One region of the Leifsonia sp. Ger2509 genome, then DNA from elsewhere that is predicted to be linked to it. Evidence: predicted binding sites of a transcription regulator. Region 1 holds the regulator's gene; the other holds the start of a gene.

What was found. Region 1 encodes HrcA, which represses chaperone genes, less so after heat shock. Its sites were predicted from a motif close to TTNGCACTCGNNNNNNNCGAGTGCNAA; they were not measured.
Region 2: a site for HrcA is predicted at 794-820, ahead of groL (chaperonin GroEL). Genes of this name have one in related genera too.

What each region holds. Positions count from the first base shown of each region.
Region 1 covers NZ_JBUYVB010000003.1:112,966-123,462, forward strand. Annotated here, with positions in the region: gene ACV7NN_RS00820 (amidohydrolase) at 1-382, shown strand, start outside; gene lepA (translation elongation factor 4) at 447-2,297, shown strand; gene ACV7NN_RS00830 (hypothetical protein) at 2,373-3,527, opposite strand; gene ACV7NN_RS00835 (DUF1990 family protein) at 3,657-4,304, shown strand; gene hemW (radical SAM family heme chaperone HemW) at 4,308-5,537, shown strand; gene ACV7NN_RS00845 (DUF4870 domain-containing protein) at 5,534-5,908, opposite strand; gene ACV7NN_RS00850 (DUF4870 domain-containing protein) at 5,995-6,522, opposite strand; gene hrcA (heat-inducible transcriptional repressor HrcA) at 6,738-7,760, shown strand; gene dnaJ (molecular chaperone DnaJ) at 7,787-8,893, shown strand; gene ACV7NN_RS00865 (16S rRNA (uracil(1498)-N(3))-methyltransferase) at 8,901-9,629, shown strand; gene ACV7NN_RS00870 (histidine triad nucleotide-binding protein) at 9,669-10,022, shown strand; gene ACV7NN_RS00875 (PhoH family protein) at 10,081-10,497, shown strand, end outside.
Region 2 covers NZ_JBUYVB010000003.1:3,346,708-3,357,204, forward strand. Annotated here, with positions in the region: gene ACV7NN_RS16200 (LytR C-terminal domain-containing protein) at 1-278, shown strand, start outside; gene ACV7NN_RS16205 (cold-shock protein) at 464-667, shown strand; gene groL (chaperonin GroEL) at 890-2,509, shown strand; gene ACV7NN_RS16215 (hypothetical protein) at 2,701-2,865, shown strand; gene ACV7NN_RS16220 (hypothetical protein) at 3,124-4,242, shown strand; gene ACV7NN_RS16225 (hypothetical protein) at 4,254-4,418, shown strand; gene ACV7NN_RS16230 (sensor histidine kinase) at 4,509-6,218, opposite strand; gene ACV7NN_RS16235 (response regulator transcription factor) at 6,265-6,957, opposite strand; gene ACV7NN_RS16240 (NAD(P)/FAD-dependent oxidoreductase) at 7,171-8,394, shown strand; gene folP (dihydropteroate synthase) at 8,381-9,334, shown strand; gene ACV7NN_RS16250 (pyrimidine reductase family protein) at 9,327-10,079, shown strand; gene ACV7NN_RS16255 (DNA repair helicase XPB) at 10,093-10,497, opposite strand, start outside.

The DNA of each region.
Region 1 (10,497 bases):
TTCGAAGGTGGAGTTGCGTGACCGCGCCATCAGCAACCTTGCGACGCTCGCAGCGGCCGGAGTCCGTGTCGCCATCACGACCGACCACCCGGTCGTGCCGATCAACTTCCTCGTGCACCAGGCGTCCCTCGCGGTGAAGGAAGGGCTGCCGCGGGACACCGCGCTGCAGGCCCTCACCGTGAACCCGGCGTCCTTCCTGCGGCTCGACGACCGGGTCGGCTCGCTCACTCCCGGACTGGACGGCGACGTTGTCGTCTGGTCGGGCGATCCGCTCGATGTGAACTCGCGCGCTGAGCGCGTCTTCATCGAGGGCGCCGAGGTGTACCGCTGGGAGGACGGGGCCGGCCACGTCGTCGAGCGCTCGGAGCGTTTCTCGGCCTGACGCGCATCCGCTGTGCCGGGCCGCGTCGTGCGACGGCGCCGGGACATGGGAGAATTGGCGCACAATGTCACCACGAGCTCTGAAGGCCCTCGAGCCCGCCGCGACCGATCCGGCGTCCATCCGCAATTTCTGCATCATCGCCCACATCGACCACGGCAAGTCCACGCTGGCCGACCGGATGCTCCAGATCACCGGTGTGGTCAGCGACCGCGACATGCGCGCCCAGTACCTGGACCGCATGGACATCGAGCGCGAGCGCGGAATCACCATCAAGAGCCAGGCGGTGCGGATGCCGTGGCAGGTGGACTCCGGAACGTACGCCCTGAACATGATCGACACTCCGGGTCACGTCGACTTCACCTACGAAGTGTCGCGTTCGCTCGCCGCGTGCGAGGGTGCGATCCTGCTGGTGGATGCGGCGCAGGGCATCGAAGCCCAGACGCTCGCGAACCTCTATCTCGCTCTCGAGAACGACCTCACGATCATCCCGGTGCTCAACAAGATCGACCTTCCTGCGGCCGACCCCGAGAAGTACGCGGCAGAACTCGCGTCGCTCATCGGCGGCAAGCCGGAGGACGTGCTGCGCGTATCCGGCAAAACGGGGATGGGCGTGGAGGAACTCCTCGACCGGGTCGTCGAGCTCATCCCGGCCCCCGTCGGCGACGCGAAAGCACCCGCCAGGGCGATGATCTTCGACTCCGTGTACGACAGCTACCGCGGTGTCGTGACGTACGTGCGCATGGTCGACGGCCAGCTCTCGCCGCGCGAACGCATCCAGATGATGTCGACCAGGGCGACGCACGAGATCCTCGAGATCGGTGTCAGCTCCCCAGAACCGACGCCCAGCAAGGGTCTCGGCGTCGGCGAGGTCGGCTACCTGATCACCGGGGTGAAGGATGTGCGCCAGTCGAAGGTCGGTGACACGATCACGACGGCGTCGAAGCCGGCCACCCAGGCCCTGGCCGGGTACACCGAGCCCAAGCCCATGGTCTTCTCGGGGCTGTACCCGATCGACGGCAGCGACTACCCGGAACTGCGGGAGGCGCTGGACAAGCTGAAACTGTCGGATGCGGCGCTCGTCTACGAGCCGGAGACCTCGGTCGCGCTCGGATTCGGGTTCCGCTGCGGATTCCTCGGCCTGCTGCACCTCGAGATCGTGACCGAACGGCTCGAGCGCGAGTTCGGACTCGACCTCATCACGACGGCTCCGAGCGTGATCTACGAGGTCACGACCGAGGACAAGAAGACGATCACCGTCACGAACCCGAGCGAGTTCCCCGGCGGCAAGATCGCCAAAGTCGAGGAGCCGATGGTGAAGGCTGCGATCCTCGCGCCCAAGGACTACGTCGGCGTCATCATGGAGCTCTGCCAGAGCCGTCGCGGTTCCCTTCTCGGCATGGAGTACCTCGGTGAGGACCGCGTCGAGATCCGCTACACGATGCCGCTCGGCGAGATCGTCTTCGACTTCTTCGACCAGCTGAAGAGCCGGACCGCAGGCTACGCATCCCTCGACTACGAGCCGGCCGGCGAGCAGGAGGCCGACCTGGTCAAGGTCGACATCCTGTTGCAGGGCGAGCAGGTGGATGCGTTCAGCGCGATCGTCCACCGCGACAAGGCGTACGCCTATGGTGTGCTGATGACCGGCCGTCTGCGCGAGCTGATCCCGCGCCAGCAGTTCGAGGTGCCCATCCAGGCTGCGATCGGTGCGCGGATCATCGCGCGCGAGAGCATCCGGGCGATGCGCAAGGACGTCCTGGCGAAATGCTACGGCGGTGACATCACCCGCAAGCGCAAGCTCCTCGAGAAGCAGAAGGAGGGCAAGAAGCGCATGAAGATGGTGGGTCGGGTCGAGGTCCCGCAGGAGGCGTTCATCGCCGCGCTGAGCGGCGACGTCGAGAAGAAGGACAAGAAGTAGGTCAGTCCTCCGCGCGGCGGTACGAACTGACAACCGCTCGGGACTGGACGGCACGGGACTCGGCGAGCGTGCGGCTCAGGGCCGCGCGAGGCCCGCGGCGACGGCCGCGAGGATCGCGTGTCGCTGCGCCGGGGATGCGGAACCCGCGTCGACGACGACCAGCGCGTGGTCGACATAGCCTTCGGTCCAGCATCCCTGTCCGGAAGCGCGAAGGCAGATGTCACGAGCCGCGTTCACACCGGCGATCGTCACCGGCACCGGCGTCGAAGCGACCGTTGTGTAGATGATGGGGGCGCTACCGTCCGCTCCCTGCACGATTGCAACGTTGATCCCGTCCTGCGATCCGCAGTGCATCGCGCCCGACTGGTGAACTGCGGCGCGGAAGACTTCGTCATATGCGTCGGTGTAGTCGAGGGTCATACCGGCGTATGGGTCCGTGACTACCGTGAAACCGGGGACCACCGTCCGGATGCTGCTCTGGATCGCGGTGCAGTCGCGCATGGAACTCCAGCGCGAAGACGGAAGGGCTTGCGCTGACACGAGCGATCCTGCCTCGTCGAGCGCGGTGATCGTCGACCGGACGGCCGACTCCAGTTGCGCCCGCATCCCCGGCGCGGTCGCAGTGGAGACATCCGACTGCGAAAGGTGGGCCGACACCCAGGTCGACCCGGCGAGTGCTTGGATCTCGCACCATTCGCCGTCGCCATGTTTGCAGCCGCCTACGGATCGCGTACCGAGAGCCAGGCCGTCGAAGGTCGCGATGTCATAGCTGTTGGAGCCCGTGAATGTCTGGAACGACGCCGCCGCATCGGGGAGCACGGCGACACTCAGCATGTGAGTATCCGACATCCAGACGCAGGTGAAGTAGCCGGCCTGGATCGCGGACAGCAGCGTGGTCGCCGACGGCGGATTGATCGGGCTCATGAACTCCGCGCGCGCGCTCGGCAGGGCGCCCGCGCTCGGCGGCGCGACCCTGTAGTCGACTGGCGCCGACAGGACCAGCTTCGGATCGACCGCGTTCACAGTGGCCGACGGCACCATGGATTCGCAGGTGGGATACGTCTGGACCGGCGTGGGACTGGGGGTGGGAGTCGTGGATGGGGCGACTGCGGCAGCGACGGTGTGCGCGGGCGGCGGAGGCTGGGTGCATCCACTCAACGCAAGCGCGACTGCAACTGCGATGGCGCTGATGGCGACGGCTGCCCGAACCTGGCCCGCACGAATCGTCATCTCGCTCCTCGATCTGGTTGGCCAACGCTAATGGAGCATCGAACCGCGGCCCCATCCCGTCCTACCCCCCAATGCGGGGGGCATCACCTGGTGGGCGTCACACACCCGAGACTCTCGTAAAGTTGACGCATGCGCCGCTCCACGTTCACCGACCAGCCCGTCACGTACGGTGCTGTCGGAGGGACGCAGGCCGCTGACCTGCTCTACTACCCGCCGAAGGGCTACCGCCCCATGATCCGTGAGGCGCGGCTCGGCTCCGGCGAAGAGCGTTTCCAGGCGGCCGCCGCATCGCTCATGACCTGGGGTGTGCAGCGCGGGAGCGGTATCAAGGTAACGGATGCGCGCGAGGGCACCGGCGTCCAGTACGAGGGCGTGATCTTCAATCCGGACGGCACGCCGGCCAAACTTCAGGAGCACCGGCAGTCGGAGGCGGTCTTCGCCGAGGACGGTTCCCCGTACATCGTCAACGGGATGACCGCCGTGTTGAAGATCCCGTTCTGGCCCTTCCACGTCTCCGCACCGGTCCGCGTCGTGTATGTGATCGACGAGCAGAACCGCGTCGGCTTCGCGTACGGAACCCTGCACGGACATCCGGAGAGCGGCGAGGAGGCGTTCATCGTCGAGCACCGTGACGACGGTTCGGTCTGGTTCGTGGTGCGTGCCCTGGGCCGCCCGGCGAACGGCTTCTACCGCGCGACGTATCCGATCCTCCGGCTCGTCCAGCGGCACTATACGAACAAATACATGCGTTCACTCCTGCCCGCCAGGGCGGCGTAGCGGATGCCGAGCGCGCTTCCTCTCGGCGATCCGGCGCCCGCCGACGGCCTTCTGCCCGGGTCCGCGGCAGTCGGCGCAGCGGAACGCAACTTCGGCGTCTACCTGCATGTGCCGTTCTGCCGGGTGCGCTGCGGCTATTGCGACTTCAACACCTACACGGCCACAGAGCTGCGCGGAGTCTCCCAGAGCGACTATGCAGTTCACGCCGTGCACGAGGTCGCATTCGCGCAGCGTGTTCTCGAAACCAGCGGCGTCGCCGCGCGTCCGGTCTCGACCGTGTTCTTCGGGGGCGGGACTCCGACCATGCTCCCGTCGACCGACCTCACGGCCATGCTCGGTGCGGTGCGGGAGGCCTGGGACCTCGCGGCGGGTGCCGAGGTGACGACGGAGGCGAACCCGGACTCGGTAGACGCCGAGTACCTGCGCCGGCTTGCCGACGGCGGTTTCACCCGCGTCTCCTTCGGGATGCAGTCCGCGGTTCCGCACGTGCTCGCCACCCTGGAGCGCACCCACGACCCCGAGCGCGTCCCGCTCGTCGTGGAGTGGGCGCGCGACGCCGGCCTCCAGGTCAGCCTCGACCTCATCTATGGCACACCGGGGGAGACTCTCGACGACTGGGAGCGCTCGCTCGACTCCGCGATCGCCTGCCGCCCCGACCACCTTTCGGCCTATTCGCTGATCGTCGAACCGGGCACGAAGCTTTCCAGGCAGATCCGGTCCGGTGCCGTTCCGGAGCCCGACGAAGACCTCCAGGCCGACATGTACGAGGCGGCGGATGCGCGCCTCGTCTCGGCAGGCTACGACTGGTATGAGGTCAGCAACTGGGCCACGGATGAGGCGCACCGCTCCCGGCACAACCTCGCGTACTGGCAGGGTCACGACTGGTGGGGTGTCGGCCCCGGGGCCCACAGCCATGTCGGCGGCGTGCGCTGGTGGAACGTGAAGCACCCGTCCGCCTACGCGGGCCGGATCGCAGCGGATGAATCCCCGGCGGCCGGTCGCGAGACGCTCGACCCGGAGACGCAGCGTGTCGAGCGCGTGCTGCTGCTGACGCGCATCCGTGACGGTCTCGCGACCAGCGAGCTCGACGCCGACGGCCGGCGCGAGGTCGCGGGCCTCATCGCGGATGAGCTCATCGACGCGAAAGCCGCCCTGCGCGGGTCAGTCGAACTGACACTGCGCGGGCGGCTCCTGGCCGACGCGGTCGTGCGCCGGCTTCTCGCGAACAGCTAGCTGACGAAGCGGATCGCGATCGGGTAGACGTACGGCTGACCTGCGTTCGCCCTCACCGCGGCGATGATGCTGAACACGATGTTCACCACCCAGACCGCGAGAAGAATGAGCAGGCCGATCCCGACGACGAGGAGCACCCAGCCGACCACGTACGCGATCGCGAGCGTGATCTGGAAGTTCAGGGCTGTCGCCGTGTGCTCGCGCACGAACGGTCCACGGTCCTTGAGGACGAGGTAGCCGATCAGCGCTGGGATGAAGTTGAAGAAGATACCACCGATGTGGACCAGCGTCGCCCAGAGCCGTTCGTCGGCCGGGTTCATCTGCGGCGTCGGCTGGTACGGCTGGGCAGGCGGTGGCGTTGCGTCAGACATCATTTCTCCTTGGGTGCCCGAGGGTGGGCGCTCGATTGACAGCCCCACCCTAGGGCACAGCGTCGGCGTGGCCGCGGAGGCGGCGGCTACTTGATGAAACGGAAGTTGAACGGGTAACGGTAGGTGCCGCCGCCGTTGACTCTCACGAATCCCAGGATCGAGAACACCAGGTTCACGATGTAGAGGACCCAGGGGATCAGGAGCGAGAACACGAACGAGATCGGCCAGGCGGGCGTCGCCAGCAGGATCGACCCGAGGATCCCCGAGACGAGCCAGACGAGGATCCAGGTGATCTGCCAGTTCAGTGCTTCCTTGGACTCCTGGCGAGTGAGCGCCCCCCGGTCTTTGAAGACCAGGAAGATGATCAGCGACGGGAGGAACCAGAGGATGCCGCCGAGGTGGGCGAACGACGCCCACTGCTTGTCCTCAGCAGCGGTGAGCGGCGCGCCCGGGGCGGCAGCAGCGTACGGCTGCTGCGGAGGGACGCCGGCGGGCTGGGGCGGCACGTTCGCGTACGGCTGCTGCGGCGGCACGGGCTGCTGCGGCGGAACCGGCTGCTGGGGCGGGACTCCCGAGCCTGTCGGGTCGACGGGAGGTTGGTTGGGGTCGGTCATGATCGGTGCCTTTCATTCCAGTGGAACTCAACGGACCTGCTCGGTAGGCGCGTGCACCTTTCGATGTGATCGATCCGGGCGATCGTGCGAACTCATGCATAAGCTACTGCCGTGAAACTGCCGGGTGCAATGATTCGATGGCGTGTCGAAGCGATATGATTAGCACTCAGGCTAAACGAGTGCTAACAGGTCGGTGTCAGGGAGGCGACGAGAAGATGGTGTCGGATCGGAGCCTCGAGGTTCTCCGCGTGATCGTGCAGGACTACGTGGCGTCGCGCGAGCCCGTCGGGTCGAAGAGCATCGTCGAGCGCCACGCGTTCGGTGTGTCCGCAGCGACGATCCGCAACGACATGGCCGCGCTCGAAGACGAGGAGCTGATCGTCGCGCCGCACACGTCCTCCGGCCGGGTCCCCACCGACAAGGGGTACCGGGTCTTCGTCGACCAGCTCGCCGATCTGAAGCCGCTCAGCCATGCTCAGCGCCAGGCCATCGAGGTCTTCCTCGGGCAGTCCGTCGACCTCGACGACGTGCTCGCTCGCACGGTCCGCCTGCTCTCGCAGCTGACCCACCAGGTCGCGCTCGTGCAGTATCCGTCGGTCTCACGGTCGCGCATCCGCCACATCGAGTTCGTCGCGCTCGCACCCCAGCGGCTCCTGAGCGTGCTCATCACGGACTCAGGCGCCGTCGAGCAGCGCGTGATCGAGGTTCCCCGCGAACTCGATGATGAGCGCATCGCACAGGTGCGGACGGCCGTGAACTCCGCGACCGCCGGGCTGACGCTCGCCGAGGCCGCGGCGCGCCTTCGCGCACTCGCTGGGAATAGCGGTGAGCCCGGTCATGACGTGATCGCACCGGTCGCTAAGACCGTCGTCGAGCAGATCGAGGCGAACCGGCAGGACAAGCTGCTGATGGCGGGCGCCGCCAACCTGGTGCGCACCGAGCACGACTTCACCGGAAGCATCTATCCGGTGCTGGAGGCGATCGAGGAGCAGGTCATCCTGCTCCGTCTCTTCGGTGAGATGGCGACCGACCAGCACGGCGTGTCCGTCTCGATCGGACGGGAGAACGCGCCTTTCGGCCTCGCTGAGACGAGCGTTCTCACCAGCGGCTACACGTCGGCCACCTCCGGCATCGCCAGGCTCGGCGTGCTCGGCCCGACCCGCATGGACTATTCGAACAACATGGCGGCCGTCCGTGCCGTCGCCCGATACCTCTCCCGACTGCTCGGCGAGAACTAGCAATCGACAGTTAAGGAACTGCCTACGTGGCTGACCACTACGAAGTACTCGGCGTCGACCGCGACGCCACCCCCGATGAGATCAAGAAGGCCTACCGTCGTCTGGCACGGGAACTCCACCCCGATGTGAACCCGAGCCCCGAGGCGTCCGAGCGGTTCAAGCTCGTCACCCACGCCTACGACGTGCTGAGTGACCCCCAGCAGCGGGAGCAGTACGACCTCGGGCCGCAGGCCGGTTTCCCCGGTGCCGGCGGCTTCGGGAACTTCGGCGACATCTTCGAGACGTTCTTCGGAGGTGGCGGAGGCGGAGGCCGCGGTCCCAAGTCGCGGCGCGAGCGTGGCCAGGATGCGCTCCTGCGCGTCGAGGTGGATCTCGACGAGATCATCTTCGGCACCCACCGCGACCTGGAGGTCGACACGGCGATCGTCTGCGAGACCTGCAACGGGTCGTGCTGCCAGCCCGGCACGGCGCCTGTGACCTGCGACATCTGCCACGGGTCCGGGAGCATCCAGCGCTCGGTGCGCTCCCTGCTCGGCAACGTGATGACCTCGAGCCCGTGCGGCACCTGCCGGGGGTTCGGCACCGTCATCGTCACGCCGTGCGTGACCTGCCAGGGCCAGGGCCGGGTACGCGCCAGGCGTACGGTGCCGGTCGACATCCCCGCGGGCGTGGACACGGGGCTGCGCCTGCAGATGCCCGGAAGCGGCGAGGCCGGTCCGGCAGGCGGACCGAACGGCGACCTGTACCTCGAGATCAAGGTGAAGCACCACGATGTCTTCAGCCGCGACGGGGACGACCTCCTGTGCACGCTCGAAGTGGCGATGACGGATGCGATCCTCGGCACGCACGCGAAGGTCCGGGCTCTCGACGGCGACATCGAGATCGAATTGAAAGCCGGCGTGCAGAGCGCCGACATCATCACGGTGAAGGACCGCGGCATCACGCACCTGAGGGGAAGCGGGCGCGGCGATCTCCGGGTGGGCATCCAGGTCGTCACCCCGACGAAGCTCGATCACAAGGAGCGTGAGCTGATCAAGCAGTTCGCGTCGACCCACAAGCAGGAGGCACCAAACCTGGCGCGCTTCCAGCAAGGCCTCTTCGCGAAGCTCCGCGACCGCTTCCTCAACGTCTGAGCATCGTGTGAGCTCCCTCTACCTACGCGAAGACCTCGTGTCGACGTCGGCCGGCGAGCGGCTCTCGATCGTCGGCGCCGAGGCGAAGCACGCGGCGACGGTGAACCGCACGCGGCCGGGAGAGGTGGTTGCGATCGGGAACGGTCGCGGGTTGACGGCGACCGGACCGGTGATCGCGGCGACCCCATTCGAGCTGACGATCGAGGTGCAGTCGGTCGAGCAGGTCGGTCGGCCGACCCCGCTGGTCACGCTTGCCCAGGCGCTGGCGAAGGGCGACCGCGACGAACTGGCCGTGCAGGCCTCGACCGAGCTCGGCATCGACGCGGTGATCCCGTGGGCCGCGGACCGCTCGGTCTCGCGGTGGGACGGACCCAAGGTGGCGAAGGGCCGCGACCGCTGGAACGCGATCGCGCGCGAGGCGGCCAAGCAGTCCATCCGCCCCTGGCTGCCCGAGGTGGGCTCACTGCTGACGTCGAAGCAGCTCCCTGCGCTGGCGTCGACAGCGCGGATGCTCGTCCTCGAGCCGACGGCGGAGACTCCGCTCACGGCGATCCGACCGGACGGCCGGGACATCGTCGTCGTCGTCGGGCCGGAGGGCGGCCTGTCGGACGCCGAGCTGCACCGGTTCGCCGAGGCCGGGGCCGAACTCGTGCGTCTCGGCGAGACCGTGCTGCGGACCTCGACCGCCGGTCCCGCATCGATCGCCGTACTGAACGCCGCGCTCGGGCGCTGGTGATCCCTCCGATCGCTGGCGCGAAACCCTTAAGATAGACCTATGGCAACGGACGAGCGTTCGATCTTCACGCGCATCATCGCGGGCGAGATCCCGGCCGACGTCGTGTTCGACAGCGAGCGCATCATCGCGTTCCGCGACATCGCACCCAAGGCGCCGGTCCATCTGCTCGTCGTTCCCAAGACCGAGCGGTACCGCGATGTGGTCGAGCTCGCCGCGAGCGACCCTGACCTTCTCGCAGAGTTGGTCGCGACGGCGAACACGCTCGCCGAACAGCACAGCAACGGCGAGTTCCGGCTGGTGTTCAACACCGGTGCCACCGCCGGCCAGACGATCTTCCACGTTCACGCACACGTGCTCGGCGGACAGCTCGAGGAAGGAACCCTTGCCCAGTAGCGACTACCCGTCCCCCGAAGGCCAGGCCGAAGCGCGCCTGCACATCGACGGTGTCGCCATGGTGCGCCTTCTCGGCCCCCAGGACCGATTGCTGACGACGATCGAGCGCCAGTACCCGATGGTCAGCGTGCACGTGCGCGGCAACGAGATCACCCTTTCCGGCGACCCGGCGCAGGTCGACGCCGCCCGACGACTCATGGAGGAACTACTCGTCATGGTGAAGAACGGCCAGGAGATCAGCCCGGCCGAGGTCACGAGTTCGGCCAAGATGCTGAGCTCCGACCTCAACCTCAGTCCCGCGGATGTGCTGAGCCAGGCCATCCTTACTGCACGCGGCAAGAGCATCCGGCCGAAGACGCTCGGGCAGAAGCAGTACGTCGATGCGATCGACCACAACACGATCGTCTTCGGTATCGGCCCCGCGGGCACCGGCAAGACCTACCTCGCGATGGCGAAGGCCGTTCAGGCGCTGCAG
Region 2 (10,497 bases), 3.2 Mb from region 1:
TGACCGTGCTGAACGGCACGACGACCGCCGGTCTCGCGAACCAGGTGGGCGACGCGCTCGTGGCGAAGGGATGGAAGGTGCAGTCCCGCGCCAACGCCAGCCAGTCGAACATCACGAGTACCGTCGTCTACTACTCGAACCCGAAGAATGAGGCCGCCGCCCTCGGTCTGGCCCAGTCCCTGCCCGGATCGACCGTCATGCTGACGCAGGACTTCGCCGAGACCGGCGCGGACCTGACGGTGGTCGTCGGCAGCGACTACAAAGCTCCGACGGGATAGCGCTTCTCACCGGGCATTACGGTCGCCGATGTTTCAGGCGTGTTTAATTCATGCCCATTTCAGGTAATTTCACGACCTATTGTCCTGATGGTCGTCCATTGCCGCCTTCGAAAGCATTAGTATCTGGTTTCAACGCGCTGGTGAATGTGCTACGCGCGGACGAAACACAGCAATGGGAGTAATAGATGGCGAACGGAACCGTGAAGTGGTTCAACGCTGAGAAAGGCTACGGCTTCATTACTGTCGATGATGGGGGACAGGACGTTTTCGTTCACTACTCCGCAATCGACATGAGCGGCTACAAGGTCCTCGAAGAGGGCCAGCAGGTCGTATTCGAGGTCGGTACCGGCAACAAGGGCCCCCAGGCCGAGTCGGTGCGTCTGGCGTAGCACAGCACGACTACTGATTCGAACGCCGTCCGGTCCGCCGGGCGGCGTTCGCTCGCGTTCGGCGCCCCCTGTCAGCGGGCACTCTGCGTTCACTTGCACTCGCGGCCCCCGAGTGCCAGAATCGTTCTAGCACTCGACGCGTTCGAGTGCTAACAATGAACACGGGCATTCGCCCGAAGTTCCGTATCTTTCGCAGACGTCCGGGAGGGACGAGAAACAACCATGGCAAAGATCATTGCTTTCAACGAGGACGCGCGCCGCGGACTCGAGCGTGGCCTGAACATTCTGGCCGACACCGTGAAGGTGACGCTTGGCCCGCGCGGTCGCAACGTCGTGCTCGAGAAGAAGTGGGGCGCTCCCACGATCACCAACGATGGTGTCTCCATCGCCAAGGAGATCGAACTCGACGACCCGTACGAGAAGATCGGTGCCGAGCTCGTCAAGGAGGTCGCCAAGAAGACCGACGACGTCGCAGGTGACGGCACCACCACCGCAACCGTCCTCGCCCAGGCTCTGGTCAAGGAAGGCCTCCGCAACGTCGCCGCCGGCGCAGACCCCATCACGCTGAAGCGTGGCATCGAGAAGGCCGTCGAGGCTGTCACCGCCGAACTCATCGCCTCTGCCAAAGAGGTCGAGACCAAAGCGGAGATCGCGGCCACCGCATCCATCTCGGCCGGCGACACCACCATCGGTGAGATCATCGCCGAGGCGATCGACAAGGTCGGCAAAGAGGGCGTCGTCACCGTCGAGGAGTCGAACACCTTCGGCACCGAGCTCGAGCTGACCGAGGGCATGCGCTTCGACAAGGGCTTCCTGTCGCAGTACTTCGTCACCGACCCCGACCGCCAGGAAGCGGTGTTCGAAGACCCGTACATCCTGATCGCGAACCAGAAGATCTCGAACATCAAGGACCTTCTGCCCGTCGTCGACAAGGTGATCCAGGCCGGCAAGCAGCTCCTCATCATCGCTGAGGACGTCGACGGCGAGGCCCTGGCCACGCTCGTCGTGAACAAGATCCGTGGCATCTTCAAGTCCGTCGCCGTCAAGGCTCCGGGCTTCGGCGACCGCCGCAAGGCCATGCTGCAGGACATCGCGATCCTCACCGGCGGCCAGGTCATCTCCGAAGAGGTCGGCCTCAAGCTCGAGAACGTCACCCTCGACCTGCTCGGTACGGCCCGCAAGGTCGTCATCACCAAGGACGAGACCACGATCGTCGAAGGCGGCGGAGACCCCGAGCAGATCGCGGGCCGCGTCGCCCAGATCCGCAACGAGATCGAGAACACGGACAGCGACTACGACCGTGAGAAGCTCCAGGAGCGTCTCGCGAAGCTCGCCGGCGGCGTCGCCGTCATCAAGGCGGGTGCCGCGACCGAGGTCGAGCTCAAGGAGCGCAAGCACCGCATCGAAGACGCCGTGCGCAACGCGAAGGCGGCCGTCGAAGAGGGCATCGTCGCCGGTGGTGGCGTGGCGCTCATCCAGGCCGGCAAGAACGCGTTCGCGAAGCTCGAGCTGACCGGTGACGAGGCGACCGGCGCGAACATCGTGCGCGTCGCCATCGAGGCTCCGCTCAAGCAGATCGCGATCAACGCGGGCCTCGAGCCCGGCGTCGTCGTCGAGAAGGTGCGCAACCTGCCCGTCGGACACGGCCTCAACGCCGCGACCGGCGAGTACGTCGACATGCTGGCCGCCGGCATCAACGACCCGGTGAAGGTCACCCGTTCCGCGCTGCAGAACGCAGCGTCCATCGCGGGCCTGTTCCTCACCACCGAGGCCGTCGTCGCCGACAAGCCGGAGAAGAACCCGGCACCCGTCGGCGACCCGACCGGTGGCATGGACTTCTAAGTCCGTCGCAACACCTCGAAGAGGGCGTCTCCCATCTGGGAGGCGCCCTCTTTCTTGTCCGGCCCGTCGAGTCGTCGCTAACCGCCCATCCCGTGCGGCTTTTCGGTCGGTTACCGACCACTCGACAGCGCGGGCGCGCTGAGCCGCACGGGCCGGCATGACGGCGACGGGCGGGCCGTACGCTGGGGAGCATGGATCTCGGCTTCGTACACAGCATGATCGTGCTCGCCATCATCCTGGCCATGCTCGCCGGGCTGACCGTGGTCGCCTACGTGCTCATCCGTTGGATGGTGCGGTTCACCCTCTCGGGACGACCCGACAGGCCCCGCGAGCCCGGTCCCGGTCCGGAGGACTGATCGCGTCCCAGCCGGCGTCGAGTCCGGGAAAAGTCCGCGCAATTCGGCGGCTTCGTCGGACTTTTCCCGGACTCGTCGGGGCCGATAGACCCATAAGTTGGCGAGGGTGCGATAGGTCGCCCTTCGCATCGCTGAAACGCACTTTCAGCATCCCTCGCCGGATGCGCGGGCGATCGTTGTGGATTTGAGACGATCGTCTCCTGACGGGGCCTGGCTGCGCATCGCTACGATGTGTTCACTGGGGAGCCGGGGGAACATATGAAGAATCAGGCATACAGGGCGGCCCTCGGGGTGGGCGTCATGGTCGCTCTCACCTTGAGCGGATGCGCGCCCCAGGGCGCGGAGGATCCCGGCACCGACCCGGGCACACCCAGCCCGACCGTGACACCCTCCGCAGCTGCGCCGTCGCTCGCGCTCGACTGCGCTGCACTGACCGACGAATCGACGGTGTCGACACTCCTCGGCGTCACTGTCACCCGGATGGATGCCGGCGCCCGGGCGGTGTCCGACGCCACCCGCACGCACGGGCAGTTGGCCGCGGCGGGCGGCGGATCCTGCCTCTGGGGCAGCGCGGGCGCGGACGACGTCGAGAAGTCGAGCGCCCGCCTCACGATCGACGTCCTGCCGAAGGCCGACGGCGCCTGGCAGCAGCTGGCGGCCTGGTATGCGTCGACGGCGACCCCGGGGGCGGACTACAACGGTCACCCGTCGCGCGGCGGGGACTGCAGCCAGAACTACTGCCACACGAACATCCTCGTCGGTGATGTGTGGATCGCTGCAGAGGCCAGTTCCCCGCAGCGCCCCACGATCAGCGAGGCGGACTTCCACTCGCTGATGCAGCACGCGGTCGACGCGGTGGCGCCGATTGCCGGGACGGCGAGGGGAGTTCTTCCGCCTGCGCCGCATCCGTCATGCATGGACGACGCGTACGCCGAGGCAGCCGCGTCGAGTTTCGGAGTCCCTGTGGCTTCGTATCTGGCGCCGGAGGAGGTGTTCCGCATCCAGGCTGCAGTGGCCTTGGTGCCGAACGCCGAATTCTGCATGTACCAGCCGAGCACAGATGGATCAGGCGGCGTGCTGGCCAGTCTGACCGTGATAACCGATGGGGCCGCCGCGTTCGGCCAGTACCGTGAGCAACTTGCGGCGCGGGGCGTCACGATTCGCGACGTGTCGTTCACGTCGGGCGGGACGACCTACAGCGCGATCCAGCACACCCTGCCTGGCGTCGAGTGGGAGACGACGTCGGTCGACCTCGTGTCGGACGGGGACTGGCTGTCGGTCTCGAGTACGAACGTGTTCCCCGATCCGGCCGGGGGCACGCTGTCTTTCGCGAAGTGGGTCGTGGCGAACAGGCCGAGCGACAGCGCCAAGAGCTAGGCGCGAAGAGCATGGATCTCGACTTCGTACACAGCATGATCGTGCTCGCCATCATCCTGGCCATCCTCGCCGTACTGGCCGTGGTCGCCTACCTGCTCGTCCGTTGGATGGTGCGCTTCACCCTCTCGGGACGCCCCGACAAGCCGCGCGATCCCGATTCCGGTCCGAAGGACTGATCGCGCTCCCGCCGGCGTCGAGTCCGGGAAAGGTCCGCCCGAAAACGCCGAACCGGGCGTACTTTTCCCGGGCTCAACGGGCCGATAGACCTACGCGGCGGGCGCGATCGGCTGCGGGGCGGCGGGGGAGCCCGCCAGGGGCAGCGCCACACGGAAAGTCGCTCCTCCGCCGTCGGTCTCGATGACTTCGACGGTGCCGTTGTGGGCCGCGACGATCGACGACACGATCGCGAGGCCGAGCCCGCTGCCGCCGGTCTCGCGGGCGCGTGACGTGTCCGCACGCCAGAAGCGCTGGAAGATCTTCTCCCGGATCTGCGGGGGGATCCCCTCGCCGTGGTCGATGACCTCGAGGATCGCCCGGTCGGTCTGGTGGTTCACCTGAACGAGGATCTCGATCGGGCTGTCGTTCTGCGTGAAGCGCATCGCATTGCCCATCAGGTTGGTGACCACCTGGCGGATCTTGTTCTCTTCGGCCATCACGATCGCCGGATCGCTCGGCGGCGGCCAGGGCAGCGACACCTCGGGCTCGGCGATGACGACGACTCCGCCCGTCGTCCGTCGCGGACGCCGGCTCCGCAGGCGGGCCAGGGTCGCGCCGGCGAATGCGATAGGACCGGTCGCCGTGTTCGCGGTGGTCTGCGCCCGGTTGATCGCTCCCGCGCCGACCGCCTCGATCGGCTCAGTGGGGATGTCGTGGCTGCGCAGCACGGGCTCGGGGGTGAGCACAGTGACCACCCGGCCGGGCGACGACGCCTTCGCGTCCAGCGCCGCGTCGCGCGCGATCGGCACGAGGTCGACGGGCTTGAGATCGAGCGGCTTGGTCTCGTCGAGGCGGGCCAGTTCGAGGAGGTCTTCGACGAGTCCGCCCATCCGGATCGCCTCTTTCTCGATGCGGTCCATGGCCTGGGCGACTTCTTCGGGGGACTGGAGGGCGCCCATCCGGTACAACTCGGCGTAGCCCCGCACCGACACGAGCGGTGTGCGCAGTTCGTGGCTGGCGTCGCCCACGAAGCGGCGCATCTGTTCGATCGTGCGGGCGCGGTCGTTGAAGGCCCGGTCGATGCGGTTGAGCATGGTGTTGAGCGAGCGGTTGAGGCGGCCGACCTCGGTGTTCGGGGTGGCCCCGCCGAGGCGCTGGCTGAAGTCGCCGTCGGCGATCGCGGCGGCCGTCTGCTCCACCTCGCGCAAGGGCGCGAACGTCGTCGTGACGAGCATCCGCGTGAGCCCGGCTCCGACGATCACGACGATCACCCCGAAGCCGAGGAAGATGGCCAGGTAGCTGGCCATGATCGTATCGATCTGGTGGGTGGATGCGGCGACGATCGCGGTTCCGTACGCGCCGGCCGGCGACGTGAAGGTCACGAGCGACGCGCTCGCGCGGTAGAGCGTGTGCTTGTCGCGGCTGTTGAGGTAGAACCCGTTCTGGCTCATCTCGCGGCCCTTGGTGAGGTTGACCGTTGCCGGGACGACGGGGCGTTCAGCCGTCGGCTCGTTCTTCCAGTTGTAGTCGATCAGGTTGCCGTCGGCGTTGTAGAGGGCGACGAAGTAGTCGGATGCGCTCCCATCGGAGGCGATCTTGTCACTGTTGCTGGTGCGCGACGCGAGGTACGAGTTGAGGTTGTTCGGCTGCGAGGCCGCGTTCAGCTGCGCGTCGAGCTGCGCCAGAAGCACCGGCTTGAGCATCGCCATCGTGCCGATGCCCGAGACGAGCAGGCCGAGCGTCAACATCAGGACGGTCACGCCCGTGATCTTGGTACGGAGCGAGATCGCGTTCCATCGATCCAGGAGTGATTCGTGCATGAGGCCGCCAGTTTATGCAGCGAAGCTGGGCCAATAGTGAGTGGGGCTAGACTTTCGCCGCCTTGAGCATGTAGCCGAAACCGCGTTTGGTCTGGATGAGCGGCTCGCTCGAATGCGCGTCGACCTTGCGTCGCAGGTAGGAGATGTAGGACTCGACGATGCCGGCGTCGCCGTTGAAGTCGTACTCCCACACGTGGTCGAGGATCTGCGCTTTGCTCAGCACGCGGTTGGGATTGAGCATCAGGTAGCGCAGCAGCTTGAACTCGGTGGGGCTGAGCTCGATCGCCGTGTCGCCGACGAAGACCTCGTGGGTGTCCTGGTCCATCGTGAGTTCGCCGGCGCGGATGACCGCGTCTTCATCGGCCTGCATGGTGCGGCGCAGGATCGCTTTGATGCGTGCGACGATCTCGTCGAGGCTGAACGGCTTGGTGACGTAGTCGTCGCCGCCGACGGTGAGGCCGGTGATCTTGTCCTCGGTGTCGTCTTTCGCGGTGAGGAACAGGATGGGGGCCGTGTAGCCGGCGCCGCGCAGGCGTTTTGTGACGCCGAAGCCGTTCATATCGGGGAGCATGACGTCGAGGATGATGAGGTCGGGTTCCTCTTCGAGGACCGCGGAGATCGCCTGGGCACCGTTGCCGACAGCTCGCACGGCGAAGCCGGCGAAGCGGAGGCTGGTGGTGAGAAGATCGCGGATGTTGGGCTCGTCGTCGACGATGAGAATGCGTGGTCCGGCGTTCATGGGAACTAGTATCTGCGCGTTGACTGAGACTTGGCTGAGAGGGCGCGGTGTGCACTCGGTGCCGGGCGTGTGTCCGGCGTGTGACCGCCCCGCGAACGGCGTGCGAACAGCCCGCGAGCGCTCCGCGAAACCGCCGCGAGTCGGATGCGCGCCCTTGACGAACCCGTCACCGCACCTTAGCTTCGGCACAGGCAGCGACGGAAGGAACCACCCATGACCGAGCGCACGATCGTCATCGTCGGCGGAGGTCTCGCGGGGGCGACTGCGGCCACGACGCTCCGCGAGAAGGGCTATGAGGGGCCCATCACGCTGGTGGGCGCCGAGGCGCATCGTCCGTACATCCGCCCACCGCTGTCGAAGGAGTACCTGAACGGCGGCGACCGCGACGACGTGTTCGTGCATCCATCGCAGTGGTACGCGGACAATGCGGTCGACCTGGTGCTCGAGACGACGGTCACGTCGATCGACCCCGGCGCGCACGAAGTCGTTCTCGAGGACGGGGGCCGCCTCGGATACGCGAGCCTCCTGCTGGCGACCGGAGCGACCGCCCGTAGGCTGGCCGTTCCCGGGGCGGACCTCGACGGCGTGCACACACTGCGCACCCTCGAGGACAGCGACGCTCTGCGGGAGGAGTTGTCGGGTGGGGGCCGCCGGGTCGTGATCGCCGGTTCGGGCTGGATCGGCCTCGAGGTAGCGGCGTCCGCGCGCCAGTACGGCAACGAGGTCACGGTCGTCGGCCACGACGCCATCCCGTTGCGCTACGCGCTCGGCGCAGAGCTCGGCTCGGTCTTCGAGTTGCTCCACCGGGAGCACGGCGTCGAGTTCCGGATGGGCACCGCACCGGCCGAACTGCACGGCTCGGCCGGACGGGTCGTCCAGGTGACGACGGATGGGGGCGAGCGGCTCCCCGCGGATCTCGTGATCGCTGGGATCGGCGCGGCACCCAACACGGGTCTCGCCGAAGCCGCCGGACTGGCGCTCGGCAACGGCGTCACCACGAGTGCCGCGATGCTGACGAGTGCCCCAGACGTCTACGCCGCCGGCGACGTCGCCGACCCGTTCCTCCCCGCGATCGGGCAGCACTTGCGCAACGAGCACTGGGCGAACGCGATCGCCGGCGGCACGGTGGCCGCCCGCGCGATGCTCGGTGAAAACGCCGCCTACGACGACATCCCGTACTTCTATACCGACCAATACGATCTGGGGATGGAGTATTCGGGGTACGCGCCGCTCGCCCGCGGCGCGGAGGTCGTGTATCGCGGAGACCCGGAGTCCCGCGAGTTCATCTCCTTCTGGATTCGCGACGGCCGCGTGGTCGCCGGGATGAACGTGAACGTCTGGGACGTCAACGACCAGGTGCAGCGACTGATCCGGTCGGGCGCGCAGGTCGATCTCGACCGGCTCACCGATGAGGACGTACCCCTTGACACTCTCTGACGGCCTCGCCGCCGCAGCCGCCGCATCCGCCGGCGCCCGCAGACCGTACCTGCCGCCGCTGCGCATCCCCATCCGCCGGATCGGCGCGCGCGCCTTCGACTTCTCCCGCCAGGTCGCGGTGATGGCCGTGGTGAACCGCACACCGGACTCGTTCTACGACAAGGGCCGCACGTTCGCGCTCGACGCCGCCGTCGCCGCATCGTTCGCGGCCGTCGAGGGCGGAGCCGACTGGGTCGACATCGGCGGTGCGCCCTTCGCGCCCGGCGCCCCGGTCCCGGCCGTCGACGAGGCGGAGCGCGTCATCCCCGTCATCGCCGAACTGCGGGCGGGGTCGGATGTGGTGATCTCGGTGGACACGTTCCATGCGCAGGTCGCGCGCGACGCCATCCGCGCCGGGGCCACGGTCGTCAACGACACGACCGGCCTCAGCGACCCTGGTCTGCTCGCGGTCGTCGCCGACAGTGAGGCGACCCTCGTCATCACCCACAGCCTCGCGGCCCCGCGCACACAGTATCCGCGGCCCCACTACGACGACGTCGCCGCGGACATCGCACGCTACCTGTCGGAGCGGGTCGATCGTGCGCTCGCGGCCGGAGTGCCCGAGGAGCGGATCGTGGTCGATCCTGGCCACGACCTCAACAAGAACACCCTGCAGTCGCTCGAGCTCACTCGACGGCTGTCCGAGATCGCGGACCTCGGCTTTCCGACGCTCGCCGCGGTATCGAACAAGGACTTCATCGGCGAGACCCTGCAGGCCGACCGAGCGGCGCGGCTAGAAGGTTCGATCGCCGCGGCCGTCGTCTCGATCATGAACGGTGCCCGCATCATCCGGATGCACAACGTCGCCGCCTCCGTCGCGGCGACCCGGATGACCGAGGCCATCCTCGGCCTGTGGACGCCGCAGGGCCTCCGCCACAACATGGGCGACGCGAATGAGTGAGACCCCGATCACGCGGGTGTTTCCGGTTCCGGTCGTCGACGCGCTCAGCGACGACGACATCACACGGCTTTACTCCGACGGCGTCGCCGAGCCGTGGGTGCGGGCCAACTTCGTCTCCAGCGTCGACGGCGCTGCGACGCACCAGGGCTTGTCGGGTGGCCTTTCGGACCCGGCTGACCACCGGGTGTTCGACCTGCTGCGGCGGCTCTGCGACGTCGTCGTCGTCGGCGCGGGCACTGTGCGAGCCGAGGGGTACGGCGCAATGCGGGTCAACGACGCCGGGGAGCGGGCGCGCATCGCTGCCAGGCTCGCACCGCATCCGGTCTTCGCGATCGTCTCGGCCAGCCTCGACCTCGACCCGTCGAGTCCGATCTTCGCGGACGCGCCGGTGCGTCCGCTCATCCTGACCACCGAACTCTCGCACAGGAGCCAACGTGCCACGCTCGAGACGGTGGCGGATGTCATGGTCTGCGGGCACGAGCGAGTCCAGGCGGATGCCCTGGTGCGGGCACTCACGGAGCGCGGGCTCGCGCGCATCCACTGCGAAGGCGGCCCGCATCTATTCGGCGGCCTGATCGCCGCGGGGGTGCTCGACGAGCTGTGCCTCACGGTGAGCCCACGGCTCGAGGCCGGGGTGTCGACGCGCATCGCGACCGGGGCGTCGCCCATCGCGCCGGTGGGGCTGCGGCTGGCCCACACGCTCGTGGCGGGCGACACGCTGCTGCTGCGCTACCTGCGCGCGTAGGGCGCGCCGGTCGTCACGCGGCCAGGGAGTGCGCGTCCAGGATCGTGTAGCTGTACCCCTGCTCCGCCAGGAAGCGCTGGCGGTTCTGTGCGAAGTCCTGGTCGACGGTGTCGCGGGCCACGAGCGTGTAGAAGTTCGCCGACAGGCCGGACTCCTTCGGGCGCAGCAGCCGTCCGAGCCGCTGCGCCTCCTCCTGTCGCGAGCCGAACGATCCGGAGACCTGGATGGCCACGGTCGCCTCGGGCAGGTCGACCGAGAAGTTCGCCACCTTGCTGACCACCAGGACCGGCGTGATGCCCTCGCGGAACTCCTGGTAGAGGCGTTCGCGCTCGTCGATCGGCGTCGCGCCGGTCAGTCGCGGCGCATCCAGTGCATCCGCAAGCTCGTCGATCTGGTCGAGGTACTGCCCGATGACGAG